One region of the Paenibacillus glufosinatiresistens genome, then DNA from elsewhere that is predicted to be linked to it. Evidence: riboswitches for the same ligand, from Rfam matches in the RefSeq annotation. Region 1 holds a riboswitch; each other region holds the start of a gene.
What was found. Region 1 has a riboswitch for cyclic di-AMP ahead of RBI05_RS18160 (C40 family peptidase). Riboswitches for the same ligand answer to the same signal wherever they lie in the genome.
Positions count from the first base shown of each region.

Region 2: linked by a shared signal. The riboswitch ahead of RBI05_RS16910 (ubiquitin-like domain-containing protein) and the one ahead of RBI05_RS18160 (C40 family peptidase) in region 1 are both predicted to bind cyclic di-AMP.
Region 3: linked by a shared signal. The riboswitch ahead of RBI05_RS10970 (C40 family peptidase) and the one ahead of RBI05_RS18160 (C40 family peptidase) in region 1 are both predicted to bind cyclic di-AMP.
Region 4: linked by a shared signal. The riboswitch ahead of RBI05_RS06390 (APC family permease) and the one ahead of RBI05_RS18160 (C40 family peptidase) in region 1 are both predicted to bind cyclic di-AMP.

Region 1 is NZ_JAVFHT010000026.1:13,290-20,928, reverse strand. Features, by position in the region: gene RBI05_RS18175 (M1 family metallopeptidase) at 1-1,847, shown strand, start outside; gene RBI05_RS18170 (hypothetical protein) at 1,859-2,692, shown strand; cyclic di-AMP (ydaO/yuaA leader) riboswitch at 2,935-3,073, shown strand; gene RBI05_RS18165 (C40 family peptidase) at 3,079-3,564, shown strand; cyclic di-AMP (ydaO/yuaA leader) riboswitch at 3,929-4,071, shown strand; gene RBI05_RS18160 (C40 family peptidase) at 4,077-4,568, shown strand; gene RBI05_RS18155 (GNAT family N-acetyltransferase) at 4,825-5,277, shown strand; gene RBI05_RS18150 (4a-hydroxytetrahydrobiopterin dehydratase) at 5,355-5,642, opposite strand; gene RBI05_RS18145 (hypothetical protein) at 5,836-6,129, opposite strand; gene motA (flagellar motor stator protein MotA) at 6,340-7,146, shown strand; gene motB (flagellar motor protein MotB) at 7,124-7,639, shown strand, end outside.
Region 2 is NZ_JAVFHT010000021.1:7,268-14,906, reverse strand. Features, by position in the region: gene rsmA (16S rRNA (adenine(1518)-N(6)/adenine(1519)-N(6))-dimethyltransferase RsmA) at 1-509, opposite strand, end outside; gene rnmV (ribonuclease M5) at 506-1,072, opposite strand; gene RBI05_RS16910 (ubiquitin-like domain-containing protein) at 1,264-2,418, opposite strand; cyclic di-AMP (ydaO/yuaA leader) riboswitch at 2,685-2,918, opposite strand; gene RBI05_RS16905 (TatD family hydrolase) at 3,089-3,880, opposite strand; gene RBI05_RS16900 (HD domain-containing protein) at 3,905-5,191, opposite strand; gene RBI05_RS16895 (AbrB/MazE/SpoVT family DNA-binding domain-containing protein) at 5,470-5,724, shown strand; gene rsmI (16S rRNA (cytidine(1402)-2'-O)-methyltransferase) at 5,827-6,717, opposite strand; gene RBI05_RS16885 (tRNA1(Val) (adenine(37)-N6)-methyltransferase) at 6,714-7,481, opposite strand; gene RBI05_RS16880 (initiation-control protein YabA) at 7,538-7,639, opposite strand, start outside.
Region 3 is NZ_JAVFHT010000008.1:69,712-77,350, reverse strand. Features, by position in the region: gene RBI05_RS10980 (YdhK family protein) at 1-338, shown strand, start outside; gene RBI05_RS10975 (AAA family ATPase) at 518-2,743, shown strand; cyclic di-AMP (ydaO/yuaA leader) riboswitch at 3,014-3,148, shown strand; gene RBI05_RS10970 (C40 family peptidase) at 3,153-3,623, shown strand; gene RBI05_RS10965 (TVP38/TMEM64 family protein) at 3,819-4,388, opposite strand; gene RBI05_RS10960 (NusG domain II-containing protein) at 4,527-4,916, opposite strand; gene RBI05_RS10955 (hypothetical protein) at 5,167-5,472, shown strand; gene RBI05_RS10950 (IS256 family transposase) at 6,231-7,451, shown strand.
Region 4 is NZ_JAVFHT010000003.1:310,416-318,054, reverse strand. Features, by position in the region: gene RBI05_RS06410 (ABC transporter ATP-binding protein) at 1-675, opposite strand, end outside; gene RBI05_RS06405 (FecCD family ABC transporter permease) at 708-1,733, opposite strand; gene RBI05_RS06400 (FecCD family ABC transporter permease) at 1,730-2,788, opposite strand; gene RBI05_RS06395 (ABC transporter substrate-binding protein) at 2,926-3,933, opposite strand; gene RBI05_RS06390 (APC family permease) at 4,047-5,864, opposite strand; cyclic di-AMP (ydaO/yuaA leader) riboswitch at 5,992-6,150, opposite strand; gene RBI05_RS06385 (disulfide oxidoreductase) at 6,329-6,790, opposite strand; gene RBI05_RS06380 (DsbA family protein) at 6,790-7,509, opposite strand.

The DNA of each region.
Region 1 (7,639 bases):
ACTCCGGTTCGGTACTGCCGCCTGTCAGCACTCCCTCCCCTGTTCAGGCACTGAGCCGCCGGGTGACGGAATATCATCTCAATGCCCGTCTGAACGCGGCGGCAGATACGATTACGGCAACGGAGACGGTAACGTGGACGCATCCGGGCAGCAGACCGGTCCGCGATCTGTACTTCCATTTGTACCCCAATGCCTTCGCCTCGTCAGAAACTACATTCATGAAGGAATCGGGCGGACGGCTGCGAAGCGATGCCATGCCTGAAGGCGGCTACGGCTCCATGACTCTTCTCGACGTTCACACCCCGGACGGCGTCTCTCTGACCCACCGGGTCCAGGTTGTCCAGCCTGATGACGGCAACGCCAAGGACCGGACCCTCGTCCGCATTCACCTGCCCCAGCCGGTCGCCGCCGGGCAGAGTGTCACGCTGAACCTCCGTTACGAGCTGAAGCTGCCTGCAATCTTCGCCCGGATGGGGAGCGACGGCCGTTTTGTCATGGCCGGCCAGTGGTTTCCGAAGCTCAGCGTCTATGAACCGGCGGGTACCCGCGGGCGGCTGGAGGAAGGATGGAACCTGCACCAATATCACGGCAATTCCGAATTCTACAGTGATTTCGGTATTTACAACGTCGCGATTACTGTACCGCAGACCTATACCGTGGCGGCAACCGGGTTCCCGGTACGCACTCCTGCCATTTCAAAAGGGGAGAAGACCTACCAGTTCTATGCCGATGACGTTCACGATTTTGCCTGGGCCGCTTCTCCCGACTTCGTCGTTGCGGACAAAGCCTTCTCTTCTCCCGGAGTTCCCGGCGTACGAATCAAACTGTATCTGGATCCCCTCCACAAGGGACTCAAGGAGCGTTATTTCCAGGCAGCCGAGGCTGCCCTGGCCAACTTCAGCAAATGGTATGGCTCCTATCCTTACACGACCCTGTCTATTGTGGTGCCGCCTTCGAACGGTAATGGGGCCGGGGGCATGGAGTACCCGACGCTGGTTACCGCCTGGGCCGCCCAGGAGGCCGCGCCGGACACTTCCCTTGAACGAACGGTTATTCATGAGATTGGACATCAGTATTTCTACGGCATGGTCGCAAGCAATGAGTTCGAAGAGCCGTGGCTGGACGAGGCTTTCACTTCCTATGCCGAAGACAAGCTGATGGAGCAGGAATACGGAGAGACGCCGAACCTTGCGCTGCAGGCCAGTCTCGTGACAAAGCCGAAGCCCATGGACCTGGAAGCATGGAAGTATGGGGGCAGCAGCGGTTATACCCAAAATGTCTACATCCGCGGAAAACTCCTGCTCAAAGACATGGAGCGGGAAATGGGAACAGCCAAGATGGACGCGGTTCTATCCGCCTATGCGCGCAAATACCGGTTCCGTCATCCCTCCACCGCCGACTTTCAGAAGACGGTCGAGAAGGTAACCGGCTCCTCGTGGCAGGCCTACTTCGATCGTTACGTCTACAGCGGCGGCGTCCCGGACTTTGCCGTCGACCGCATACGGATCGTCCGGGAACCGGCCAAGGGCGCCTCGGTCCTGTACCGGTCGGAGGTCACCCTCTCCAACGCCGGCTCGCTGTACGGCAGAGTCAAGGTCCGGTTCACCTTCGCGGACGGCAGGAGCATTCTTAAAGATTGGGACGGATACAGCAGAGGAACGGTCTTTAAGCTGACTTACCCTTCCCCGCTCCTCTCGGCCGAGATTGATCCGGAACACGAGATCCTGCTGGAGAACGCGCATGTCAACAATTTCCGAAGAGCGGAACTTCCCGCAGCCTCCGTCTCCCGCTGGACGATGGGTGTGGCGCAAGGAATCGAGGCCCTGCTCGGCATTCTGTCATGGTGAGGTGAGCGCACATGAGAACCTGGATCAAATGCGGCTGGCGAAGCACCAAAGAACAGACTTATATTCTCATTCTTCTCTTTCTGTACCGGCTGTTGTGGGGCTACTTTCTGTACGGGTTCCTCCGGTCGGCAATTGTCCCCCTGCTCCTGCGCTATCCGGCTGCTGAAGCCGGAGGAACAACGATGGGACGAGTGCTGTTCTATCTCGAAGGCCGCCTGCGGCTGGAGGGGAGCCCGGATGTCCGCCGCTGGCTCCTGATTCTTGCCCTCCTGCTTCTGACTAGGCTGCTGATCTCTTCCTTCATCCGGGCAGGGCTGCTGCACGAACTGAGGCAGGAGAGTCTGGGAGAACGTGGTCTGTTCTTCTTTCCGGGCATGCGCAAATACGGCCTGCCGATTCTGCTCTTCAGCATGGCCGAATGGGCCTTCGCCCTGCTTCCGCTGTACTGGATCATTCCGCAAGCCCGAGGAACGCTCTTCGCCGCCTATTTTGACTCTTCCCGCCTGTGGGGGCTGCTCCCCCTTCTTGCGCCCTGGCTGCTCTATCTGTTCATCCTTCGGCTCATCTGGCTCTATCTGGAGTTCGGCTACGTCGGCGGCCGGGTCCTCTCCTCGCTGGGCCATGTGCTCCGCTATTTCATTCCCGCAGCCTCGCTCCGGCTGCTCATCGGCGCAGGAGGCGCGCTGACCGCCGCGCTCTGCGCAGCCTCCGGGTATCTTCTTCCCGGCTTGCCCGCCCTGCTCATTCGCCAGGCTGCGCCGTTGCCGGCAACCTTGTTCGCTCTATGGGGGATCGCTGCGCAATATCATCATTGGCGTGCCCGGCAGGAGGGAATTTCTGACTGAACTTATGCCCCCATTTCTTCCGGTAACAGCGAACAGAAGAGAAACAAATGTTCTACTCTTCCAAAGAGTTCATTCTTCTGACACAGAAGAGGGGCTCTTTTTGTCGATTTTCGGCACACCAAAGTTTGCAAAAGAGTAATGCCTCTGCTAAAATGAGGACATCAGTTGGTAACAAGTTTGTAATCTTTCAAAGCCGGTTCGTCACTTTTGCCGGTTGTCGTACCGTTGGATGCCATAACAAGGTGCATAACAAGCCAAATTCCCGGGCACCGGGGAGCGGGGGAACCATTTGTTGGGTGAATTGATCTCGTAACAGAGGGATCATAGGGGACCTTCAACCGAATCCTTAAGCTAACCACGCAGGCATTGGAAGGAGCTCTAACGTTTTGAATAAGGCACAATTTCGCAAAAAACTCGCAGCAGCGACGCTGGGACTTGTGGTTGTTTTCACATCATTGGGATCCGGAAGCGCTTTCGCCGACTCCAAAATGGACAGCGTTATTGCCAAAACGATCGGTGTATCTTATAAAGTAGGCGGCTCTACCACCGCCGGATTTGATTGTTCGGGATTTACCAAGTATGTATACAAGAAGCTGGGACTTAACCTTCCTCGAACTTCCAGAGAACAATACAAAATGGGCACAACGGTTTCCCGCAGCAATCTGCGGTCCGGTGACCTTGTCTTCTTCAACACGACGGGGAGCGGCGTCTCGCATGTTGGCATTTATGTCGGCAACGGCAAATTTGCGCAGTCTTCGTCTTCACGCGGCGTGAATATCAGCTCGCTGAGCCAGTCCTACTGGTCCAAACGTTATGTCGGCGCCAAACGCGTCATGAGTTCCACTGCATTCAAGGCCGTCGCTTACGATTGATTATCGTTTCTACATCCATTTAGCTGCTTATTCGCTTTCTGTGGCCCGAGTCTGCTGCTCCCCAGCATTTCGGGCCTTCTTATTGTTCATTAACCCTTTTTCTTCCTGGTGAAACAGTTCTCTCTCTCTTATTCTCCGATTTCTTCAAATTTTTTTGAGGTAACCTTTATGTAGGGAAAAAAAGGCGCTATAAAGCGTTTTTTTGCAATGAAAGCGCTACATAAAGTTCACAAACCGGAGTCTAGAGTGATTGCCAACCGTCTTCAGGTTTGTTACAATGATGCCAGTGAGTTTTTAGTAACATTTTTGTAATGATTGTTTCCCCTTTTTTATACGTTTTTGTCACGATTGCCGGCAAGACATCATACATACTGTGCCGAATTCCCCGTATTACTGGGGGAGCGGGGGAACCACGTTGGGTGAATTGACCTCCTATTCACAGAGGGGTCATAGGGGACCTTCAACCGAATCCTTAAGCTAACCTCGCAGGCCTTGGAAGGAGTTTAATCTCTTTGAAGAAGAAATTCGCAGCAGCATTTCTCAGCATGTCCATTGCACTTACGCTCGGAGCAGGAAGCGCATTCGCCGATTCCAAGATCGACAAGGTGATCGACAAGGCCATTGGAACGAAGTATTCTTCCGGCGGCACCTCGACCAGCGGGTTTGATTGTTCCGGATTCACGATGTATGTGTTCAACAAGATCGGCATTGATCTTCCGCACCAGTCGGGTTCCCAATATCAGCTTGGCGACGCGGTAGCGAAGAGCGATCTCAGACCTGGCGACCTCGTGTTCTTCAACACGACGGGACGGGGTGTCTCCCATGTCGGCATTTACGTGGGCGAAGGCCGTTTTGCACACGCTTCTTCCAGCAAGGGCGTTACCATCAGCTCCCTGGGCGACAGCTACTATGTGAACCGTTACGTTGGAGCCAAGCGGGTACTGAGCACGACAGCCTACAAGTCGGTAGCCGTCGATTCCGAAGATAACGACGACGTGCAATAAGCCCGTGTCGAAGTAGGACTTTCACCATCCCTCCTGCCGTTCCGGCAGGGGGGATTTTTTGTCCCTCTTACCCTTTTTATACCCCTGCTTCCGAAAGATAAACCCGAATTGCCGGCCCGCTTGATATTTTTTTCGGTTCTGCTGCCGCGGCGGCTCTATCCTTCCGTCCGGTATGTCATAATAAGCAGGAGCAACGCTACAGGAAAGGGGAGTATGACCTTTGATCCATTCATCCGAGCTTTACCGCGCTCTTCCGATGGATGTTGCGCATGCCCGCGAAATCTGCGGCTGGCAGTATGAGCCCCCCTATAACATATACGGCTGGCTGCCCTGGGATCAGCTTGAAGCGCTCGGCGTCGAGTTCGGCGATCCTAAGATCCGCGAGGAGCAGTATGTATCCGTAGTCAATGACCAGGACGTTCTATGCGGCTTCGCCCAGCTTTTTCCGGTAGAGCCTTCCGTCGTCCGTCTCGGCATCGGCATGCGTCCCGATATGTGCGGGCAGGGCACCGGCCATCTGTTCGTGGGAGCTATTGTACAGGAGGCGCTCCGCCGCTATCCGGACCGTGAGATCGACCTGGAAGTTCTGACTTGGAACCAGCGGGCCATCCGGGCCTATCAGAAAGGCGGATTCACAATTACCGATGCCTATGAGCGGCAGACACCCACGGGGGTCAAGCCCTTTTACTGCATGGTGTATCAAAAATAGCGCGCCAGCGGCGCAAGACGTGAACAAGCCCCGCCCGGATGCCCGGACGGGGCTTGTTCTTCTCATTCATCGCGCGGTCAGCGCGTCTTGTCGAAGGCTTCGTTAAATTCGTGCGCCTGCCGAATATCCTGGGCGGTAATCCCGTTCTCCCGGTCCGTTGCCAGATGCAGCGTAACGTTCCGGTAGTCAATCGTGATATGGGGATGACGTCCGAACGCTTCGGAGATCGCGGCGACTTCATCCACAAAGGCGATGCCCTTCATAAATTCCTCGAACGTATATTTGCGGATCAATACATGTTCTTCCCGTTTCCAGCCTTCCAACTGTCTGAGCTGCTCATCCAGCTCTCCATCGGTGTACAGCAATGTGGGTTCCTCCCTTGCTCGCGTTCTCCCCGCCATAGCGGCCGGCTGCCCGGCATGACAACAAGCATCCCTTAGCCTCAGGTCCAGGGGATGCTCCATGTATCGGGTGTGAAGTTCGCGTCTCTTGAGACACTCCTATTCTAACACGGCCGGCCCCGCCGCGGCAAACCGCCCTAAGGGCACTGCCGATCCGCTAAATCAAGGAGACCGACTCTAAATCCTCGTCTCCGGCCAGAATATTGATCCGGTGCGCTTCCTTGTCGTAGATCACGACGCCGCTGCCGACATGAATCACCGGCTCATCGCCCAGGGCGAAGAAGAGATCCTCCGCAAGCGCCTCCCATACTTCCTGCTTCGACTCCTCCGGCAACTCGCGCCACTCCTCCGGCTCCATTTCAAAGAACAGATAACTGTCCGGAATTCGTCCGACAGCCCGGGTAAAATCAACCAGAATATCCCCGTAATCTCTGCCATGCTTGACTCCCACGTCTATCACTCCATTTATGTTCGCTTATGAATCCGGCCCTGCCTCCTCATTATAGCCGAAAAATTGCCTTCACAAAAAAGAATAGATTGTCGATAAATAAGAATGTACCGCGACAGCGGATCGACAGTTGGCGCAAGGATCGGTTATTCAAGAAGGAAGGCGCGGAGGACAAGCGCCGCAATTATTCATTCTCATGGACGAGGTGCATGCATGCAAATATCATCTTTTGTTGGAATAATTCTCGGATTGGTCGCAGTTGTCTTCGGGATGTATCTGAAAGGAGCGCCGATTATCGCGCTCAAGAATCCGGCTGCGTTCACGATCATCATTGTCGGTACTCTGGCTTCGCTGTTCATGGCCTTCCCGATGTCGGAAATGAAGAAGATGCCGAAGCTCTTCAAAATTCTCTTTCTGGGCCAGAAGCTGGCCAAGAAAGAAGACATTATTACGATGTTCATGGAATGGGCTTCCATTACGAGACGCGAAGGGCTTCTCGCGCTGGAATCGAAGGTTGAAGAGATTCAGGATGATTTTCTAAGAAACGGCATGCGGATGATCATCGACGGCAACGACCAAGAGTTCGTCCGTGACGTACTGCTGGAAGATATTCACGCTACGGAAGACCGGCATAAGGTCGGCGCTCTGATGTTCTCCCAGGCGGGGATGTACGCGCCGACGCTCGGGGTGCTGGGAGCCGTTATCGGTCTGATCGCCGCGCTGGCGGACATGAGCGCCATGGAGAAGCTGGCGCATGCCATCGGCGCCGCCTTTATCGCAACCCTGCTCGGGATCTTCACCGGTTATGTCCTCTGGCACCCGATGGCGAACAAGCTGAAGCGGCTCTCCAAGCAGGAGATCGAGCTGCGGATGATGATGCTGGAAGGCCTTCTGTCCATTCAGTCGGGTGTGTCCACCATTGCGATCAACCAGAAGCTGTCCGTATACCTCAGCCCGTCGGAGCGTGCCAAACTGAACGCGAAGGAAGGTGGCGCCAGTGAGCAAAAAGACGCGTCATGAGGAACATGAAGAGCACGCGGATGAATCCTGGCTTCTTCCCTATTCCGATCTGATGACTCTGCTGGTCGCGCTCTTCCTCGTTCTCTACGCCATGAGCGCTACCGATGCGAAGAAATTCGAGGAGATGGCTCAAGCCTTCAACTCTGCGCTGAACGGCGGTTCGGGCATCCTGGATTACTCCTCCATGGCGCCGACCGAGAGCAATCTGGATCAGGGCCAGGCCAAGAAGCTGACCAGTGTGGTCGATCAGAGCACCAGCGAATCCGAGATTTCCAAGCTGCGCCAGAAAGAGCAGGAGGACATGGAGAAGCTGAAGAAGCAGTTCGACAGCTATATCAAGAACAACGGATTAACGGATATGCTCGAGACGAAGCTTAACCAGTCCCAGCTGACGATTACCATCACGGACAACGCGCTCTTTCCTTCCGGCGAAGCCACCGTCAAGGACAGTGCCCGCCAGCTGGCCAAGTCCATCTCGACGATGCTGGAGCAT
Region 2 (7,639 bases), on a different contig from region 1:
CCGCCGGGCGAAGCCGCCATGCGCTCTGCCACTTCCTTCTGGATCATGACAACAATATTCTTGAGCGGCAGCTTCTCCTCCAGCAGCTTCATCAGAATGGGTGTCGTCACATAATAGGGCAGGTTAGCCACGACGCTCACTCCCTGGACGGAAGCAAAGTCTTCCTCGAACAGCGCCTTCAGGTCTACCTTCAGCACGTCGTCATTTCGCACCTTTACGTGCGGGTGCGGCGCCAGCACCTCCTCCAGAATCGGAATGAGCCGGCGGTCGATTTCGACCGCCGTTACCGCTCCGGCCTGGTCCGCCAGACGCTCCGTCAGAGCGCCGATGCCGGGGCCGATCTCAAGGGCGCCGTCCTCCTTGGTCAGCTCGGCGGCGCCGACGATTTTGTCCAGAATGTTCCGGTCAATCAGAAAGTTCTGGCCGAGGCTCTTCTTGAAGGAGAAACCGTGCCGCGCAATAATCTCTTTCGTCCGCTTGGGGGACGAAACCTCTTCTCTGCCGTTCATGCCCTGTTGTCCTCCCTGCTTGTCTCCATCCGTTCCACCTGCTCCAGCGCCCCGGCGAATTCCGCCGGCGTGATGCCGAACATCGCCAGCCGCTTGTAGAGCTGCTTGCCGTTGCAGTATCCGATGCCCAGCGCATTGCCGAGAGCCATCCGGCGCTCCGCCGCTCTGGGGTGCACGATCAGGCCGGCATCCAGAAGGTCATCCATCCCGATCTGGGGCGGCGCGCCCTCAAAGGACGTATGCACCCGCGACAGCGCGTGGCGAATGGCTTCGGGCGAGGCGTTCTCCACTCCGATGTCGCCGCGCCGCGTCGCTTCGGCTTCCGGAATAAAGGCGTGCTTGCAGCCCGGAACCTTGGACGACACGATCTTGCGGATGCGTTCACCGGCATGGTCAGGGTCGGTCAGAATAATCACGCCGCGCCGCTCCATCGCCAGCCGAATCCGGGAAATGACCGCCGGCCCAACCGCAGAGCCTCCGGTCTCAATTGTGTCCGCCTTGACGGCCCGCTTGACCGCCACCGTGTCGCTTCGGCCTTCCACCACTATGACTTCTTTGATCATCATCTATCAGGCATCCCTTATTGATAAAAAGTTATAGCCTCCCGCAACTTCCCGCGGAATAAATCCGTCGGATATAACAAAAAGAAGGGTTCGCTCCCCTTCTTTTTGGCTAAAGAATTGTATAGGCGAGAGCTTAACTCACTATAGCGTAAGTCCCGCTTTTTTGCAAAAACCGTCCCACCTCACTGCCGTCAGTTCAGCTCGGGTTTGACCGGTCCGATCACATACACCGTACGTGACTTGCGTCCGAAATTCCGTGCATGGCTCAATGAATCGTAGTAGACGTCGATCTTGTTGCCTTTGATGGCACCGCCCGTATCCTCTGCGCGGCGGAATCCCAGACCTTCAATGTACACCCACCAGCCAATCGGAATGATATTCGGATCGACCGCAATGGTCCGTCCCTCGGTTACCCGCGTCCCCGAAGCCGTCCGTGTGCCAATGCCCGGCTCTTCGGAAGAGTAGGCCGTCATGGAGACATTCTTGATTACCCGTTTATAATCGAAATTCACGCCGGATTTCTTGGCCGTTCCTCCGCTTGAGGTAGTTTTGGCCTTGGTTGTGGTGGCTTTGGCTTTGGCAGCGACAGCTGGCTTGGGAATCGGCTTCGCCTTGGTGCCGACGGCAATAACTTTGTCTTTCGTTACCGTCTGAACCTCTTTGCCGACCATGACCATCGAAGCGAGCTGACCATCCTGATAGGTCTTCTCGATATGCTGGATCATGACTCCCGGTTTGCCTGCTTGTGCCACACGCACGTCACCCACATAGAGGGAAGGGTCCGCCGTCTTGATGACCCGGAACGGCAAGTTCTGCGTCCGCTGCACGACTTGCTTCGTGATACGGACGACCTTGACATCCAGACGATTGGCGGAAATTGCGGTGTCGGTCGAAGGAAATACTTTGTCATGCTCGCCCAGGTTTACCCCGAGCTTGGTTAATGCGGTGCCGAGGTGATCCTCGGTCGTATATACGGTCTTCGTCTTGCCGCCTTCGGTCAGGCTGATCTGATGCGCCCGGTCGATGGCGATACGGTCACCGTTCTTCAATTCGTCGCTTACCGAGGCCGACAATTGGTCATGCGGCGATACCGTAATTCCGGCTTCCGCCAGAATGTCGCCAAGAAGCGTCTTGCGCGTCTCCAGCGTCCGGATCTCTCCGTCGACAACAACTGTAATTTGCTTAATGCTGCTGCCGCCGGTCAAGAACACGATCAACAGCACCACCGCGGCAGATGCGGCTCCTGCGAGCAGCAGGATGCGAATATGGCTCTGAATCCATTGTACTGCGTTCGGCCTGCTGGATGTCTGCGAATCATGGGTCATCTCTGGTTGAATTGCGCCCATACTCTCCATCCTCCTTGCATAGCTTCCGGCCGCGAACTTCTCTCTTTGATGACTGTCACGGCGTTCGCGTGAAGCTACATGAGATTGTCACAGGATACGCGGTAGATCAGAAGCATGCGTCTCCCGTTCACCGATCGGCTGCCCGGCACTCGTATTTATCCGGCGGATACTGTAAAAATTCAAACAAAAAAAGCCTGGAAAGAGACTCTAACAGAGGACTCTTCCGTGGCTTTTCCAAGGCCGGATCAGGGACTTGTGCACGAGGTTTCCTCTCTTACTTGCGCTTACGGGGTTAGCTGTCGGGTTCGGACGAAAGAGAGACGCCCTATCTCAGGTCATCCGCTCATGGCGAATGCCCTCAAATTCACCCCAAAGACCACGAAAAGAAATCAAATACTGTTCTGCAGACGCGTCCGACGATGGCTTATGTACGACCGGGATACGGCAGATCAATATCGGTTCCCCCGTTCTCCGTGACGGAGACTCAGCGAGACGATCGGTGAATCAACGGCTGACCAGCAGCTCGTTGTACTGAAAAGATGATATCCTGTTTTAATGCAGATTGTAAAGCGCACTTCAACCACGTTTACAAACATAAAAGGTTAAATATTTGTAATAAACAGTGGTTTCTTCGTTAAAAAAGTTTAATCCTTCGAGAATGCTCCCTTTTTCACCCCTTTTCCTCCGGATTTCGCTGGATACCAAATCGTTCCAGCGCGTTCGCATACGTTTTTTTAGCTAATTCTTCCAAATGTAAGCCCTTTATTTCAGCCGCCGCTTCTGCCACCAACCTGACATGAGCACTCTCATTCCGCTTACCGCGGAAGGGGTGAGGCGTCAGATAGGGGGAGTCCGTTTCGATCAGCAGCCGGTCCATCGGCGTCTCCTTCAAGACCTCTTTCGGAACCCTTGCATTCTTGAATGTAACCGGTCCCCCAAAAGACAAGTGGAAGCCCATGTGAAGGCATTGTTTGGCCGTCTCCCAGCTCCCCGAGAAGGAGTGCATGACGCCGCCAACCTCCGATGCTTTTTCCTCGCGGAGAATTTTAACAATATCCTCATGGGCATCGCGATTATGGATGACAATCGGCATGTTCAATTCCCGGGCCAGTCCGATCTGACGGCGTAAAAGCGCCTGCTGCACATCCTTCGGCGATGTATCCCAATAATAATCCAGCCCGATTTCGCCGATAGCGACGACTTTGGGATGGGCGCATAGGGAAGCGATCCATTCCAGGTCGCCTTCGCGGAAATCAATGGCATCCACCGGATGCCAGCCTATGGCGGCATAAATGCTGTCATACTTCTCGGTCAGGCTCATCGTGGTCGGGATGGTCTCACGGTTGAAGCCGATATTGATCATTCGGGTGACCCCGGATTCGAAGGCCCGGGCTATAGTCTCCTCCCGGTCGCCGTCGAACTGCGGCGCATCCAGATGGGTATGCGTGTCGAATAATTCCATGGGTTCAGGCTCCTCTCCTTCTGTCTACAATCGTTCAAATATGGCGCGCACATTCCCGGGAAGATGCGGGAGCAGTGGCATGAGCTTATCTTGCGGGACATATAAATGATAGCGGCCCCGGTGAATGCCGCTGATCGAGCGGACAATATCCGATACTTCCGAAATTTCACGCAGCCGTTCCTGGCGGTCCAGCAGCAAAATCTGCTTCCCGTGAAAGCCCTCTCCGGGACGGAATACATCATAGGGCAGATCGGTAGGGAAATCAATTTCCAGGTCATATTCCGGGTGAAGTCCCGCTTCCCGGAAGCAGCGGCGAATCTCGTCGATTGTCTCCATATCCAGACTTTCCATTTCTACATACTTATACAATCTACGGTGGATGAACCGGTTACAGAGATCGCTTAGCAGCTCATCCTTCTCCCGGGTCCACTGCATAAAGGCCGTCTGTACCAGCGCTTCATCCAGCAGCAAATACTGCCGGACACTGATTTCATCCTCGAATAAATCGGACAACGGTTCAATCATGAAGCGAAACGGGTAACCATTCGTATACAGTTCTTTCGCCCGGCGAAAAATTTGGCGCAGAATAATCTCCGAGCTTCGGGTGACCGGATGAAAGTACACCTGCCAGTACATCTGATAGCGGGACATTAAATAATCCTCGATCGCATGCATCCCGGACTCCTTCACTACAACGCGACCGTTGTAAGGCCGCAGCACCCGGAGAATCCGGTCGATGTCAATCGTACCGTAATTAACCCCTGTATAGTAGGCGTCCCGAAGCAAATAATCCATCCGGTCTGCATCCAGTGGACTGGAGACCAGATTGACCACAATGTCATGTTCATAGGTTTTGCAGATGACGGACGCGACCTTTTGCGGAAAATCGGGGCTTACCTCCCGCAGAATCTCTGTAATGGCTGTATCCTCCTGAATAATCCGGCAGGTCCAATCTTCGTGGTTCATTTCAAAAGCTTCTTCTATAGAATGAGAGAATGGCCCATGCCCGAGATCATGGAGCAGCGCCGCGCAGAGCGTGACCAGACGTTCCTCGGGAATCCAGTCGCCGTAACCGGCGCGCTCGAACTGCGAGATAATGCGGCGGGTAATTTCATAGACACCCAGCGAGTGGGAGAAGCGGCTATGTTCCGCGCCATGAAAAGTCAGATAAGTCGTTCCAAGCTGACGAATGCGGCGCAGACGCTGGAACTCCGGAGTATTGATCAATCGCCAGATCACCGTATCCTGGACATGGATATAATTGTGAACCGGATCTTTAAATACCTTTTCTTCCGTAAGCGGTCGAGTCATACGCGATCCCTCCCTAAAAATAACAAATATAATGTCGTAAAATGTCGAATAATAGCATGTTTAATCATTTCCAATTCGACAATTCAATATCCCAGTCCTTCTTGCTCTCAACCCTTCCAGTACCGCCATTTCAAAAAGAACAACCTTCCAAAAAAATTCGCCCGCTGAACTCGGGTTGACTGTTCTGGGAATGCTTGGTATTATAAGGTACACAAAACAGAGAAGATTGTCGAACGCTGACACTTTTTGATGACTATTTGAGAGGAGCAAGATTGGATATGATGAAATCAACTGGGATTGTTAGAAAAGTAGATGAATTGGGACGGGTCGTTATTCCGATTGAACTGCGCCGCACCCTGGGCATCGGCGAGAAGGACGCCCTTGAAATTTATGTAGACGGCGAACGGATCATGCTGAAGAAATATGAGCCGGCCTGCATCTTCTGCGGCAACGCCGAGAACGTTACGTATTTTAAAGGAAAAATTGTCTGTCATGAATGTATTTCTGCCATTCCTGCCCCTGTGACAAATTAAACGAAATCCGTTATAATAGAATCCATACTACTGTTAATTCTAACCTTTTTAATATCTCCTTGACCCTCCGCCCTAAGCGGAGGGTATTTTTTATTCCTCTTCTTACTGTTCATTCAGCAGTGCATTGTAGATGTCCCGCTTGGCAACCCCTCGATCAGAAGCGGTCTTCTTCATCGCCTCTTTGCGCTCCATGCCTTGCGCTTCATAATGAGCCACATGTTCGGCCGTCGTCAAGCTCTGCCACCATGCTGCCTCTGCTTCCGCAGCGGCCTCGGCGCTCTCCCCCTCAATTACAAGCACATATTCCCCCAGAGGGGGGTGCTCGCTCAGCCATTCCAGACACTCTTCAAGCGTCCCGCGGACAAACTCCTCGTAACGTTTGGTCAGCTCCCGCGCCAGCGCTGCCCGCCGATTGCCGAAGGCTTCCAGCATGAGTGCCAGCGTCTTGCCGACCCGATGGGGAGACTCGTAGAACAGCAGGGTTCCTTGGGCGGACCTCAATCCGGATAAGATCTTCAGAATATCCTTGCGTTCGCGCGGAAGAAAGCCCATAAAGGTAAAGCTGTCTGTCGGAAGCCCGGATGCAATCAGCGCCGACAAGGCGGCGTTCGCTCCGGGTACGGGAACCACCGGAATTCCGGCTTCGACGGCAAGCTGTACCAATTCCGCCCCAGGGTCGGAAATTGCCGGCAGACCGGCATCGCTGACGAGTGCCAAATTTTTACCTTCTATTATATATCGAATCAGTTCAGGTCCGCTTGCCGCTTTATTGTGCTCATGGTAGCTGAACAGCAGCGACGGTGTAATCTCAAAATGGCTGAGCAGCTTCCGCGTCTGCCGGGTATCCTCGGCGGCGATAATGTCGCATTCCTTCAGCATCCGAACAGCCCGGTAGGTCATATCCTCCAGATTGCCGATCGGTGTAGCGACAAGATACAGCGTACCGGTCCCCTGCACGCTCTGCTGGAAGCTGCTCTGAATCTGTATCGTCATGACAGTCCCTCTTTTGTCCCGAAATAAATATCCTGAATCTCCGGTGTATACCGGTTGTCTTCATTATAAACAATGAGCGGGGGCTTCAATCGCACCTCCGGCTTGCCGTCCCGAATGGCCTCGATCAGGACCATATTGGCTTCCAGCGACGCACGCGGGTGTACAAACCGGACAATCTTGGGTTCCAGCCGGTACTGCCGCATCAGACTGACGATATCCGCCAGCCGCTGCGGCTTATGAACCATCGCCACCTTGCCGCCGGTGCGGACCAGCCGGACACAAGCCTGGATCACTTCCTCCAGCGTACAGCCCAGCTCATGCCTTGCCATCGCCTGATGCCGGTTCAGCTTCAGATCGCTGCCGTTGAGCGGCATATAGGGAGGATTGACCGTTATGGCGTCGTAGACGCCGTAACCGGCAGTCTGGTGGAATTCCCGCAGATCGCCTTCATGAATCATAACCCGATCTTCCAGCCCGTTCAATTTTACACTCCGGCGGGCCATTCCAGCCAATCGGGGCTGGATTTCAACACCTTCAATGGAGGCGTTCGTCCGCGTGGTGAGCAGGATCGGAATTACCCCGTTCCCCGTACACAGATCCAGTACCCGCCCCCTCGGCGGAAGAGAAGCGAACCGGGCCAGCAGCACCGCATCCATCGAGAAGCTGAACACCTCGTCGCTCTGAATGATTCTCAGGTTATGGCTGAGCAGATCGTCGATGCGCTCCGTCTCCAGCAGCGGGACTTCCGGTTGTATGGAATCCATAGTCTCTCTCCTTCAAAAAAAACCGTAGGCGGCAATCCCCTACGGTTCAAATGTTCTTATTTATTGAGAAAAGCCAAACAGAACAGGCAGTCTCCTTCGGTACGCAGATGGCCGAAATAGACGTTGCAGATATGGAACCCTTCATTATAGAGTCTGGC
Region 3 (7,639 bases), on a different contig from region 1:
ACATGGCCGGGATGAAGGGAGCTACCGCAACCATTGTAGGGGCTTATGACACTAATGTCTACGCGGTATCGTATACACCCACTACCGGAGGAGATCCGGTTACCAATCATAAATGGGTTATTCAGCAAGATTTAAAAGATGCAGGAGACCAGCTTTATGCGCCTGGCACAGAAGTGGTGCTTAACGTTGATCATATGCCTGGTATGAAGGGGGCTACCGCAACTGTAGATACAGGTGAGCAAATAACCGTATACATGGTTGACTATACCCCGACAACAGGCGGAGAGCCAGTAAGAAATCACAAATGGGTAACCGGTGATGAGTTAAAAGCGAAGTAAACGAAGATGAAAAAAAGCAGCCCCTGGAGGCTGCTTTTTTTAAATAAATAGAGGAATATCTTTGCAAAAATTGACGGGAATTACCGATGGAATCAATGGATGAATGATATAATAGTATTAGATTTTCCGCAAAAGACATGAGGAATACAGGGGAATAGCATTACAAGGGGGATCAAAGTATGATTAGGGAGATTGCCGTAAGAAATGTGGCTACCTATAGTAGTGAGGGTGTACTTTACAGTGACCTGAAAAAAATTAACTATTTTTACGGATCGAATGGTAGCGGGAAAACAACCTTATCTAATGTTCTTAAACAAATTGAACTTTATGCTGATAGTAGGATATCCTGGGTTTCCCAGCCATTAAAAACAGTGGTGTATAACCAAAAGTTTGTCGAAGAAAATTTCCACCAAGATTCAGATATCAAAGGTATCTTTACTTTGGGAAGAGAATCAACAGAGATTAAACAAACCATCCGAGACAAAAAAGACTTAGTTGATAAAGTAGTTGAGGAAATTCGTCGGTTAAGTTCTAATCTAGAGGTCAAACAAAAAGAGTCTAAACAAAACGATGATGAGTTTACCGACGATTGTTGGAAATTAAAGCGGAAATATGACGATATCTTTTCAGTGGCCTTTTCGGGTTTAAGAAACAATAGAATAAACTTTATGAAAAGATGTAAGCAAGCACCGACAGGCGGACTAATATGTGCTCTAGCAGACCTCCAAGCGCGTGTACAGAAATTGTTTAATGGTTCAAATGAGAAGCTACCCCTTCTTGAAAAGATTAAAATAGAGCATCTGTCTGCGGTATGCAATCACCGGATTATTCAGACCCCTATTATCGGTAAACAGGAAGTCGATATTGCTGTTCTTATATCCAAGCTAGCGATTAGTGACTGGGTTAAACAAGGACATACACATGTTTCTGAAGCGGAAGGAGTGTGCCCCTTTTGCCAACAACAACTTCCTGAGGGATTTACTGAAAAACTCAATGATTACTTTAATGAACATTACGAAAAAGAGATGATTGAACTCCAAGATCAAGTTGAACACTATAAACGGTGTTATCATTATCTTGAAAATCAAGTGCAAGAGTTATTATTGACCGACAAGAAAAATACATATTTGAATCTCGATCTCATTTCGCAACAATATGAACTGATCCTTTCGAAAAATGCACATAATTTGGACTTGTTCCAGCAGAAGCAAACTCATCCCAGTCATCCAATCGAACTGTTAACTATTGCGGCTTTCGTCGATGTGATCAATGAAGAAATCGTCCGAGCGAATGAACAAATTCAGCAGCATAATACTTTTATAGAGAACCGAGTGGATGAAGGGAATAAATTGATAACCCAGATTTGGGATTTTATCTGGAGTGAGAATCAGCAAAATCATGAGAAATATGTTCGTATAGATTATAGAACAGGACGAGCAATCGACAACCTTTCTGCAACATTAGCTCAAAAGAAGAATGAAAGAGTCGCATTAGAATCCGAAATTCACAGGCTGGAGGCTCAGATTACGAGTGTAATCCCCTCTGTAAACGAAATGAATCGGTTACTGAGGGCCTATCATTTTACTAATTTCAAATTCGCTCATACACAAAGTCAAGGAAATTATCGGTTAATCCGATCAAATGGTGAGGACGTTAATCAAACATTAAGTGAAGGCGAGAAAACGTTTGTTACCTTTCTTTATTTTATGCACTTATTAAACGGTAGCAATAACAGTGATTTAATTACGGAGAATAAAGTTGTTGTGATTGATGACACCATTTCAAGCTTGGACAGTAACGTATTGTTTATCGTAAGCAATCTGATTTCCAAACTTATAGAAGATGTACGCAACGAAGAAAGTAATATCATTCAGTTGTTTCTTCTAACGCATAATGTCTATTTTCACAAGGAAATTACGTTTTCAAAAAACCGGCCCAAAAATGGCGCTAGGATGGCGGATGAGACATTTTGGATTATCCGAAAATGGAATGATGTAACCGAATCAACCCCGTATAACAGCAACCCGATTAAAAGCTCGTATGAGTTAATGTGGCAGGAATTAAAGTCAGCCAATCACAGCTCTTCCATCACCGTTCAGAATTTGATTCGTAGAATCATTGAAAATTATTTTAAAATCTATGGTAATTACAGCGATCAGGACATTATTGATAGATTCGAGGAGGATGAGAAGGTCATATGTAAATCCTTAATCTCCTGGGCCAATGATGGTTCTCACTTTGCAGGAGATGATTTGTATATCGAGCACCCGATGGATACAGTCAGCAAGTACTTACGGGTATTTGAAAAGATATTTGTGGTTACACATCATCATGCCCATTATAAAATGATGATGGGAATTGAAGAATCTCTGGGATCGGCTTTGGAACAAACACAGGTATCGTAATCGAAAACGTAATATCAATTAAACGACATATACGGGATTAGAAGACGAGGAGGAAGTAACTACTCGTCTTTTTATATACACCAAAGATATTGAAATATATTACAAAAACGTTACTATTGTTTCAGACAAAGAATGATATTGAGTGGTTATTATAAAGCAAAAATATGGAGAAACAATGAAGAAAGTACGTAGAAAATACGTTGATAGTTAAATTTTTAGAAGGATTGACAGGTGGCCTACTATCTATTAAAGTGTTAATAGTTACAAAATATTAATAAGTTGCCGAATTTCAGCGTTGAAAACGGGGGAACCATTTTTTGGGTGAATTATTCTTGCATGAAAGGGAATATAGGGAACCTTTAACCGAATCCTCAGCTAACTCCGTAGGCATTGAAGGGAGAACAAGTTTCTGAAGAAAGTCATCGTATCCATGTTGGCAGCCTCATTTATATTTGCTTCTGCAGCACCAGGTACATATGCTAGCGAGGTAACCTTGGACAGTGTTGTGAATCGGGTCGTAGGAACCCCTTATCTTTATGGAGGAACCACAACTTCAGGCTTTGATTGTTCCGGATTTATTCTATATGTACTTAAGAAGTTCAATGTAGATGACCTTCCGCGCACTTCTCAATCGCAGGCTAAAACTGGCATTCCTGTAGCCAAAGATGATTTACGTGAGGGTGACCTCGTCTTTTTTAACACATTTGGTTCTGGAGTTTCGCATGCGGGCATTTACGTAGGTGATAACAAGTTCGCTCACTCTTCCAGCAGTAAGGGCGTAAGAATCAGCAGCTTGTCAGAGGCGTATTATAAGGAGCGATATGTAACAGCTCGCCGTGTAGTCAGTGAAAACAGCTATTCTGAAATGGTGAGCCGTTAATAGAAAGTTTTCTACATGTGGAGTAATGAAGATCGCCTCTAATTAGAGAGGCGATCTTTTTATTTGAATAGGCTATTCTAATTCCGTTAAGCTTGTTTGAGGATTATTTTTATTGGAAGTAGGATAAGGTACATGCGATGGATTCTCATGATAAGTATAAAAAGGGCTATCTCAGCGTTGTTAACTAATAATTTATTAGTCCCTGTACTTAGTGTGTCTTCTTTTACTAACCGTGAAGATGATTAGAATGAGTACGATACTTACTAAAATCAAAGCCACACTGAGATATTCCTTGCTGAGAATCAGCAATTGCTGAATAGAATAAGCCTCTATAATCAGAGCTGGCAGCTTTCCAAGCATAGTTGCTAATCCAAAAGTGACCCAGCTAACACGACTAACGGAACTCGATATATTAACCAATCCTGAAGGGATAAACGGGAGTATTCTTAAAGCAAGAATAAGAAAGAATGCTTCATAACCAGAAGTTTGTTGAAGTCTCTTCAAATATTTATTCTCATTTTTTATACCTCGTATTAAGGACAAGAACCCCCTGCGATAGAGAACAAAGCTAACAATTGCCCCGAGCACTTCTCCGAAAAAGGAAATCATCATTCCGTTGAGAAAACCGAACAAGGTGATGTTAGCTCCTGTGAGAAATACACTAGGGATGAATGCAAAAATGCTTATTAATATATTTAAAACCAGACTTAAGATAATGGCGAAATACCCACTTTCAGCTAACAATTCAACGATGTGCGTAGTCATACAAAATCCGTTCCTTTTTTATTTGAGATAACCTGAGCTCATTATAACAGGTAAATAAAAAGCTAAACATAGATCTCTGATTCTACGTTTAGCCCAATATATGTGCTTATGGAATAGTTTGTTTTTTATTTAAGAAAGTTATAGGATCGCATCTATATCATCAGTTGAATTAGGCTTCACTTCAACAATCATTCGCAGAGGTAGGCAAATGATAGATTGTCTTGGTCTTGATATTAAACCAAAGCTAAAACAGATTTTTTGCGGGCAGTCCGATTCAATTACTTCGATCCCTCTATCATGAACTTTGAGTATATCGTATCCTCTTTTTGTTTGAATCTTGATAATTTGGGGCTCATCCGTGAGTTCTACCTCTTTATATAGTTTATTATCTATACGTATACTTGCATAAGTACCGGTATTGGGCTGGTCCTTTCTAAGCAACTCTACTCCTAAAAGAGTCAGGGCTATTAGCAAAATACATGTGATAAGAATTAAATCCGCTTTCTTAATGCCAATTTTCTTCATCATCTTGTTCATCTCCAGCTTAACAGATAGTCTCATAGTATCTGAAAATAGTGTGTAAACTATGTGGAGGTATTTAAAAAATAAGAAAACCGTGTTTTTCTTATTTTGCGAAGAAAATAAAGTATAAGGCCGGAGTTGTTGATTCTACGAGGCCTTCTTAATGAAAATCGTGAGGCACTAAAAAATAAGAAGTAGACTGAGACATCAAGAGATTGTCCAAAAAGAATTGGACCAGAAAGTATTAGACAGAAGCATGGCACTGCCGCTGGCCGACGTAGCCGGTTGCAAATTGCTGCGCCAGGGCGCTTCCGGAGAAGCAGGAGCACGAGCTGAAGCATGCGCTGCCGCTGTAACCGGAGCCGCTGATCGAGGCGTCGAATCTAATACTTTATTTTCTTTCGACACACAAAAGAAAAAAATATCTATTGATGATTTTTATAATTCAACTCAATTTAATAAAGAGCTTTACTATAATAATGTTGATACCTTCCAGACAGTTGATCGACACATTAGAAAGAACGTATTATGGAAACACTCAAATTGCATAAAACAATTTTGACAGTTACTAAAAAATGATAGGGAAGACTTCCCTGATATTTGTCCTATGCTTATGCCTATGTCAACTGGCGTAAAACCCTTTAAAAACTGAACGTTTTTATCGTTCAGATATTCGAATAAATGATGTAGCCCGAAGTGGAGGACGATTTGGTTATGAGCTGCTTACAAGTGCAATAACTGATGACATAAAATTATTATTGGAAGAATATGTACTAAAGAATAATGGGGAAAAGATAAATAAGGATACATTGGAGTGGATCCAAGAACAATGGACATATCGATTTAGTCTAATATTTTTTTACGAGTGTCTAAAATATTCAGAAGATATTTTAGTTAATGATAAGAAAAATACCAACTGGGATAAGATACTCATGGACACAAAAGCTAACTTCAAAATTGCATTTAGATATCAAGAGGTTAATGTTTTGAGTGCTAAAAGAATAAACCTCATGATGTACTATGAGAATACAGTTGACCAAAAAAACATTGAATATGAATGCCCAAATTATAGCTTAAGAAAAAAGAGAGCTATTTCAAATATGAAATCCTACGTACCGGCACGGATATCCAACGAATATCCCAAAAATTATGAACTGATTAATTACGTTAGTTCATATATAAAGAAGCATGATTATTAAAACAACTCGATTGAGTTGTTTTTTTGTGGCCAAAATAGGGGATTAATCGAGTCTGTAAAATAGTTTGTGTAAACTCCTAAACCCAGTAAAATGGAAGTAACAGAAAGGTTGGGGAGAACACATGGGACTTTGGACAAAACAACAACTGCGAGAATTCATCAAAGAGAACAATTTGGTATCCGCACAGGATGCCCAAAATGCGTTGAAAGAGTTGTTCGCCGAAACGATTCAAGAGATGCTGGAGGCGGAACTGGACACGCATCTAGGCTACGAGAAGCACGAGGTTAAGGCGAAGATGACGCCAAACAGCCGTAACGGCAAAAGCAAGAAGAACATTGTCAGTGAGTATGGTGAACAGGAAATTACGGTTCCCCGAGACCGGCTCGGCGAGTTTGAACCGATTGTCGTTCGGAAACATCAGTCCAATGTCACCGGCATTGAAGACCAGATTATCGCCCTGTACGCCAAAGGCGTCAGCACTCGCGAGATTCAGGATCACCTGCAGAATCTATACGGGATCGAAGTCTCACCCACACTCATTTCTAACGTGACTAACAAGATCGTTCCTCTTATAAAAGAGTGGCAGAACCGCCCTCTGCAAGGCGTTTACGCGGTCATTTACATGGATGCCATCCACTTTAAAGTGAAGCAGGACGGGGCCATTATTAACAAAGCTGCATATATGGTCATTGGCATTGATCTGGACGGAAACAAGGATGTGCTGGGCATGTGGATCGGCGAGAATGAGTCCGCCAAGTTCTGGCTCAGCGTGCTGAATGACTTGAAGAATCGCGGCGTTCAGGACATCCTCATTATCTGCGTAGATAATCTGAATGGCTTCTCTCAAGCGATTGCCGCCTGCTACCCCAAGACGGAAATCCAGAAGTGTATTATTCACCAAATCCGCAGCTCCACCCGCTATGTTTCCTACAAAGATCTCAAAAAGGTCACGGCGGACCTGAAGCCGATATACAAGGCGGCTACCGAGGAAAGCGCGCTGCTCGAATTGGATCGCTTCGAGGAAGTCTGGGGTGGGAAATACCCACTGATTGTACGTTCCTGGCGAAACAATTGGGAGGAGCTTGCGACCTTCTTCAAGTATCCGCCAGAGATTCGAAAGCTTATCTACACAACGAATATGATTGAAAGTTACCACCGTCAGCTCCGTAAGGTGACAAAGGGAAAAAGCATCTTCCCGACGGACGAAGCCTTGCTTAAAATGCTCTACTTGGCGACGATGGACGTTACCCGCAAATGGACAGGCCGTGTCCAAAACTGGGGTCAGATGCTACTCCAACTCTCCGTCTTCTTTCCAGATCGGATCGGCCAGTACTTACGCTAGTATCGCGAATTCCCCCTCGGGGGAATTCCTTGCTAAAGAGTTTACACAAAATTATTGACAGACCCTGAATTTATCTGATCATTCCACTTTTTTGCCATATGGCTGAATTTAATCAGCTTGTTGGTTACGCGCATTGTCTAGCTCAATAACAAATTATCCTTCTATAATAGATAGTTTTGCAGAATGTA
Region 4 (7,639 bases), on a different contig from region 1:
CGGAGATCCTTCGCTGACCACGCTGCCCGATTTGATCGCCACCATGTGCTGAGCATAGCGGGAGGCGTGGTTCAGGTCATGGACGACCATGATAATGGTCCGTCCTTCGCGTTCGTTCAGACGCTGAAGCAGCTGCAGCACTTCCAGCTGGTGCGCCATGTCAAGGAAGGTCGTTGGCTCGTCCAGGAACAGGATTTCGGTCTGCTGGGCCAAGGCCATTGCGATCCACGCCCGCTGACGCTGTCCTCCCGAGAGACGGTCAATCGGCCGGTCCGCAAATGCGGTCATGCCGGTCACTTCGATCGCTTCGGCGACAATTGCCCGGTCTTCCGCCGTCATGGCGCCGAAGCCTTTCTGATGCGGGTAGCGTCCGTAGCTGACCAGCTCGGATACGGTCAGTCCGTCGGGAGCCGTTGGATTCTGCGGCAGAATGGCGAGCTGGCGCGCAACCTCTTTGGTGGACTGGCTGTGAATCGACTTGCCGTCCAGCATGACGCTCCCGCTCTTGGGCTTCATCAGTCTCGCCATTGTCTTAAGAATGGTAGACTTGCCGGACCCGTTCGCGCCGACCAGCGCAGTAATTTGCCCTGTCGGAATCGACAGGTTCAAGTCGCTTACAATCAAGGTATCGGCATAACCGATGGACAGCTCCCGGGCGTTCAGACGTTCCCGCATGGTTCAACACTCCTCAGCTCAACGTATAGAATTCAGGCCTTCGCACGGGCCAGCAAATACAGGAAATACGGGGCGCCGATGACGGCGACGACGACGCCGGCGGGAATCTCCGCCGGCTGCATGATCCAGCGGCCGATTGTATCGGCCGCGAGCAGCAGCAGCGACCCGGTCAGCGCCGAGGCTGGCAGCAGAATCTGGTGCCGCGGGCCGACCAGACGCCGCGCCAGATGCGGCGCAATGAGGCCCACAAAGCCGATTCCGCCGCTGACGGCGACGCAGGCGCCGGCTAGCGCCACGGCGGCCCCCATCAGCAGCAGCCGCTCCCGGCCCACGGCGACGCCGATGCCGGATGCCGCAGCGTCGCCCAGATTCAGCGCGTTCAGTACGCGCGCTTTCAGGAAGATGAGCGGCAGCAGAACGCCTGCCCAAGGCAGCAGCGCCCAGACAAAGGGCCAGCCTCCGCCCCAGATCTTCCCTGCGATCCAGGTCGCGACAAAGGCATAATTCTGCGGATTCAGCTTCAAGGCCCATACGATCTGAACCGCATTGATTCCCGCCGTCAGGGCAATGCCCGAGAGAATCAGCCGGGTCGGCGCGGCGCCTTCTCCCTTCCGGTACGCCAGCAGATAGATGAGCGCCGCCGCAGCGGCCGCACCTCCGAGCGCCAGGGCCGGGAGCACATAGACCGGAGCGGCCGTGACCGCCGGGAAGTAGGAGATGAACAGGATCACCGCCAGGCCCGCCCCGGCCGTTATGCCCAGGGTAGCGGGTTCGGCCAGGGCATTCCGCGCCAGGCTCTGCAGCACGCAGCCGGATACCGCGAAGCCTGCGCCCACCAGAATGGCAACGGTTATTCGCGGCAGGCGGAAATCGAACAGGATCAGATGCTGTTGGGGACTCCCCTTTCCGGCCAGCGTGCGCAGCACATCCGGTGCCGACAGCTTCATATAGCCGGTATTCATGCCGAGAACCGCTACAACGGCAACGAGGAGGGCCAGAACCGCCACCACCGCCATTCCGCCCGCTCCGCCGCCTGCCCGTACAGGTCTTCTTCTCATCGGGCGCTCCCCCTCTCCCTGCGCGCAAGGACGAAGAAGAAGGGAACACCGATCAGCGCGATCAACGCGCCGACCGGCGTCTCATAAGGGGGACTGACCAGCCGGGCCGCTGTGTCGGCCGCGACAAGCAGCAGCGCGCCCAGCACAGCCGAACACGGGATAATCCAGCGGTAATCCAGCCCCACCAGGAAGCGTACCAGATGCGGAACAATCAGTCCGAGAAAAGCAACCGGCCCCACTGCGGCAACCGCGGTGCCGGCCAGAATGGTCACAATGGCCAGGCCGATGGCCTGAACCAGCCCGGTTCTTTGACCGAGGCCGCTGGCTACGTCGCTTCCCAGGCTGAGCACGGTAACCGGGCGGGCCATCAGCAGGGCTGCGACGAGACCGCCGACAGACCAAGGCGCCATAAGGCGCAGCTGATCCCAGGTCGCTCCGGCAACGCCGCCGGCATACCAGAAGGCCAAGTCCTGGCTCAGATTGAACATCAGGGCGATGCCTTGGCTGACAGCGGACAGCAGAGCGCTTACCGCCGCTCCGGCGAGCGTCAGCCGAAGAGGCGTCAGACCGCTGAAGGATAGCGAACCGACGCCGAAGACGACTAGAGCCGCCACGGCCGCCCCGGCAAAGGAGAACAGCATCAGCTCCCAGAAGCTCACCGACGGCAGGAACGCGAAGGCCGCAGCCATCGCCGCGCCTCCTCCGGCATTCAGCCCCAGCAGGCCGGAATCGGCCAGCGGGTTACGAGTCATGCCCTGCATCATGGCGCCCGCGACGGCCAGGCATGCGCCCACGAGAGCGCCGGCGATCGTGCGCGGCAGCCGGATTTCACGGATCACGACATGGGTCTGAAGCTCCGGCTGATAGCGAAGCAGCGCCTGCATGACCGTGCCAAGATCGATGTCTACCGCTCCCGCAGCGATGGAGACCGCCATGGCCAGGAGCAGCGCGAGGAATCCGAACGCAAGAATGAACCAAGCAAAGCGGGGTCTGGAGCGCAGGTCCGGTCTGGCCGTAGATGATGTATGGGGGATGGATGCGGAATTGTGAACCATTCGGCCTGCTCCTTTTGATAATGATAACCAATATCAGTAGCTACATTATCGCAAATCCGAGACGGTTGTACAAGACAGGCGCACAGGTTGCCAAAAAAGAACAGGCACCGGTTCGCCCGGTGCCTGCCTGCAAGGTTCTATTTGACCAGAAACTTAAGAACGTCGTCGATTACTTGGGAACCGGCCGTCGGTCCGTTGTAGAGCCAGCTGCTGGACGCTTCCAGTTCATAGACATGCCCGGCCTTGACGGCAGGGATGCCCTTCCAGATCGCACTGTTCAGCACATCGGAGCCCTCGGTCTTATCGCTGTTGACAAGGAAAAGATGATCGGCCTTGAGTTCCGCAAGCTTCTCCAGCGTCACGGGATTCCAACTGGCCCGGTTCGCTTCGGGAATATCCGTGACCAGGTTCGGAGGCGTGAGCCCCAGATCACGGTACAGGACCGAACCGCTCGACTGTGTCTCATCCACCAGGTAGAAATTCTTCTGAACCAGCCAGACCACTGCCGCCGACTGGCCGGATACCGCCTTTGCCAGCTTGGCCTTGGCATCCGCAGCCTTCCGGTCATATTCTGCTATGGCTGCTTCCGCCTGCCCGCTTCTGCCGAGAAGACCGCCGATCGTTGTCAGCGCCTTGCGCCAGTCTTTGCCCGTCTCGTCGCCAAGCACATAGGTTGGCGCTACTTTGCTGTACTGGTCGTACAGACCGTTCTGCACAGCCGATTCCGATCCGATGAGGATAAGGTCGGGCGCGAAGCTGATCACCGCCTCCAGCGGCAGATCATAGCTGATCGTCGGGACACCGGACAGCTTGTCGGATAAGTAGTCCTGGACGCCGTTCGGAACGGACCACTGAGCTACCGGTGTGACCCCCAGTGTAACCAGGTAGTCTTCCAGGTAGGAGGCCAGCACCTTTTGCGGGTTCGCCGGAATCTTCACTTCGTGCCCCATGGCATCGGTCACCGTCTTCCCGGCCGATTGCGGTTCGGCCGACGCAGCGGTTGCCGGTGGCGGGCTCTCGGCCGGGGCCGGGCTGCTGGCGGAGCCGTTATTGGAATTGCCGCAGGCGGAAGCCAGCAGCGCAATCATCAGGACACCGGCCAGAGCTGCAGACCGGGATTTACGGGAACGCGTAAACTTGAACATTTATTTTCCTCCTAAAAATCAACCTGTCTCATTATCATTACAAATGATATTGATTATCATTATCTCTGTCAAGAGAGACAAAAAAAGCGCCCGGGGAACCGGGCGCCAAGCTTTTACTTATGAAGATGGAAAGGAACGGTTGCAACGACGACATCCTTCTGGTTCATGAGGTACGTACGGATGAGGATACTCGTCTGGTTATGCAGGGCCGCCTGCCACCAATGCTTGGTGATAAACTGCGGAATCAGAATGGTGATGTGGTCGGTTGCCGATGTCTTCCATTCGACGGTGTCAATAAATTTCAGCAGCGGCCGGATGATGCTCCGGTAACGGGAACGCAGCACAATCAGTCGGACGCCCGGATTCCACTCCTCCCACTTCTGTTCCATCTTGTGAATCTCTTCTTCATCGAAGCCAATGTAGACAGCCACCACGTTGTCGGTCAGCGATTTGGCATAGCTGATGGAATGCAGGACGGCCCGGGTAACGCCGGAGACCGGAACAATGACGGTGCTTCCCTTAATGCAGGGTTTATCTTTATCCAGCTGGATGCGCAGCTCGTCGGCCGTGTTCTGATAATGCCGATGGATGCGCATGAAGATGAACATGACGATCGGCAGGAAGAGGAATGCCATCCATACATTGGCGAACTTCGTAATGATGAAGATCAGCGTAATGGTCAGCGTCGTCAGCATCCCGATGGTATTGATAATAAATTTGGTTCTCCAGCCGCTCGGCTTGAGCCGGTACCAGCGAATCATCATGCCCAGCTGGGACAGGGTGAACGGAATGAATACGCCGACGGCATACAGCGGAATCAGATTCTCGGTATGGCCGTGGAAGGCTGCCACCAGGAGCGCCGACAGCACGCCCAGGAAGATAATGCCGTTGGAGAAGCCCAGACGGTCGCCGCGAATCATGAAAGCGTGAGGCAGGTATTTATCCTTGGCCAGCATGAACGACAGCAGCGGGAAGGCCGAATAGGCGGTATTGGCCGCAAGGAACAGGATAACGGCGGTCAGTCCCTGAATGATAAAGTAGATGCCGCCGCGGCCGAAGGTCGATTCGGCGATCTGGGAGACGACGGTCGCCTTCTCGTTCGGCGTGATGCCGTACCAGTAAGCGAGCAGCGTAATGCCGGTAAACATGAAGCCCAGCAGCACGCCCATCATCATCAGGGTCTTGGCTGCGTTCTTCTCGGAAGGCGCCTTAAAGTTCGGGATGGCATTGGATACCGCCTCTACCCCGGTCAGAGCCGAACAGCCGGAACTGAATGCCTTCAGCAGCAGGAACAGGCTGACATTCGATACGGCGGTGCCAATCTCCGGAACAGCGGCGTGGGAGCCCTGGGTCATATATTTCACAACGCCGGAGAGAATCAGCACAACGATGGCAACCACGAACAGATAGACCGGAATGGCGATGAAGGAGGCCGATTCCGTTACTCCGCGCAAGTTGATAATGGTCAGAATCAGAATGACGGTTACCGCAATGCCTACGCTGTGATTGTGCAGACTCGGAAAAGCGGAGGTGATGGCATCGGTGCCTGCCGATGCGCTGACCGCAACCGTCAGGATGTAATCGACCAGCAGCGAGCCGCCGGCGAGCAGGCCGGTAGATACGCCAAGGTTGTTCTTGGCGACGATATAAGCGCCGCCTCCCTGCGGGTAAGCGTAAATCGTCTGGCGATAGGATAAGATCAATATTGCCAGCAACGCCAAAACTGCCAGGGCAATCGGGAGGGAATACCAAATCGCCGTAAAGCCGGCGGCGACCAGAACGAGCAGGATTTGCTCGGTGCCGTAAGCGACGGACGACAGGGCGTCCGACGACAAGACCGCAAGTGCTTTTACTTTGGTCAGTTTCTCCTGTTCGAGTTCGGTCGACTTTCGCGGCCGCCCGATCAGCAGACGTTTTACTTTGCTTACCATATGGGTTCGGTTCCTCTCTTTGGGTGAGTTGAAACGGCTATGCCGTGCGCTGTTTTCAGAAGCGAATTTTCATAAATAAAGGCACGAAAACAGGCATGCGGAAATGAGCCGCATGCCTGGGCATGGTTCATCATTCCACAGCAGCTTACGAGGTTAGCTGGCGGATTCGGACTGTGGAAGCCCTACGGCGCGGACCAAGCGGCCCAGCGTCGATTCACCCCTTTGACCCCAACAGCGGTCAGTTGGTTCCCCCGTTTTTCCTTGGAAAATTCAGCGCATATTCAACTTCTCACAAGGTCTAATATTAGAATAAAAAACCATCCGCCGTAAAGCGGTGAAAAAAATGAAAATAGAATGAAAAACAAGCTGTTTCCGTCAAAACCTCAAGAAGTTCGTTTTTTCTCTTTCATTCTCTTCTATTATCCCTGTTGCCCTTACTTTTATGTTCATTTGCGTACATTTTATTAACGGATGCTGCCGTCCTCTTGCCCGGCATTGTCTTCTTCGCCCTTTCTGCCCGCCCACAGCAGCAGCACGATCAGAATCTGGGCAATCAGCGCAAGCAGCGGGACGGTGATAAAGCCGAGAAAATCAAGGGAATCCTGCGTACACGGAACCCCAACCGTGCAGGAGAATACGCGCCCGAAGGCCGGTATCTTCTGCTCGGCATAGTGATAAATCGAGATCGCACCGCCGATGAAGCTGAGCGGCAGCGCGTAAGGAATGATCTTCCGGTCGTTGCGGTAGGTGGCAATTCCGAGCAAAATGACATGCGGATACATGAAGATCCGCTGGAACCAGCAGAGCCTGCAGGGCTCGTAATGCAACACCTCGCTTAGGTACAAGCTGCCCGCCGTGGCGACGACGGCAACCAGCCAGGCCAGATACAGGCAGTTGCGGCGCAGGAAACGTACCGCCCCGCCCATTACGGATTGGCCTTGGCTGCCGCCTTGTCAATCTCTGCGGCAACGGCGCTGTAATTAAAGGGGTCTTTTGTCTTTACTCCATTAATAAACAAGGAAGGCGTATTTGTAACATTGAACTTCTCTGCGGTCTTGTTGTCCCTTTCCAGCTCCTTGCGGTAGGTGGCATTCTCGATATCCTTGGCCAGCCGGTCGTAATCAATCTCCAGCTTCTCTTTCTGGGCCAGACTGACCAGATAGTCCTTGGTTGCCCACTCGGTCTGTTCATCTCCCTGGCTTGCATAGACGGCATCATAGAACTTCCAGAAGGCATCCGGGTTCTGATGATAGACCGACAGGGCGGCAAGCGAAGCCGTCTCGGAATCGGGGCCGACGAACGACATATTGACGAAGTAGAACGCAGCTTTGCCGGTATCAATGGCGTCCTGTACGATCTTCGGCTTCACGGTATTCGTGAAATCGGCGCAAGCTGGACATTTAAAATCTCCGAATTCCACCAGCTTCACCGGCGCATCGGCTTGTCCCAGCCGCGGCAGCTCGCTGTAGTTGAATTCCGGGTCCTGTCTGGACCAGAGCGCCAGAGCCGCGATCACGGCGATGACGACGACAGCTGTGAAGATCAGCATAATCCGGTTCCGGCGTTTGGCCCGTTCCTGTTCGGCGCGGCGCTGTTCCTTCTTGCTTGCAGCCTTGGCTGCTGTCTTGGACGATTGCTTATTCAAGTGGCATAAGTCCTTTCTCTCCCAAAATGAAATCAATCCGATTATAAAGGCTTGCCTTCCCGCTTGGCAACGCTGCCCCGCCGTACTGCATCTTGCCGCTGCCGCAAAAACCGCTCCGCCGGGGAGGGCG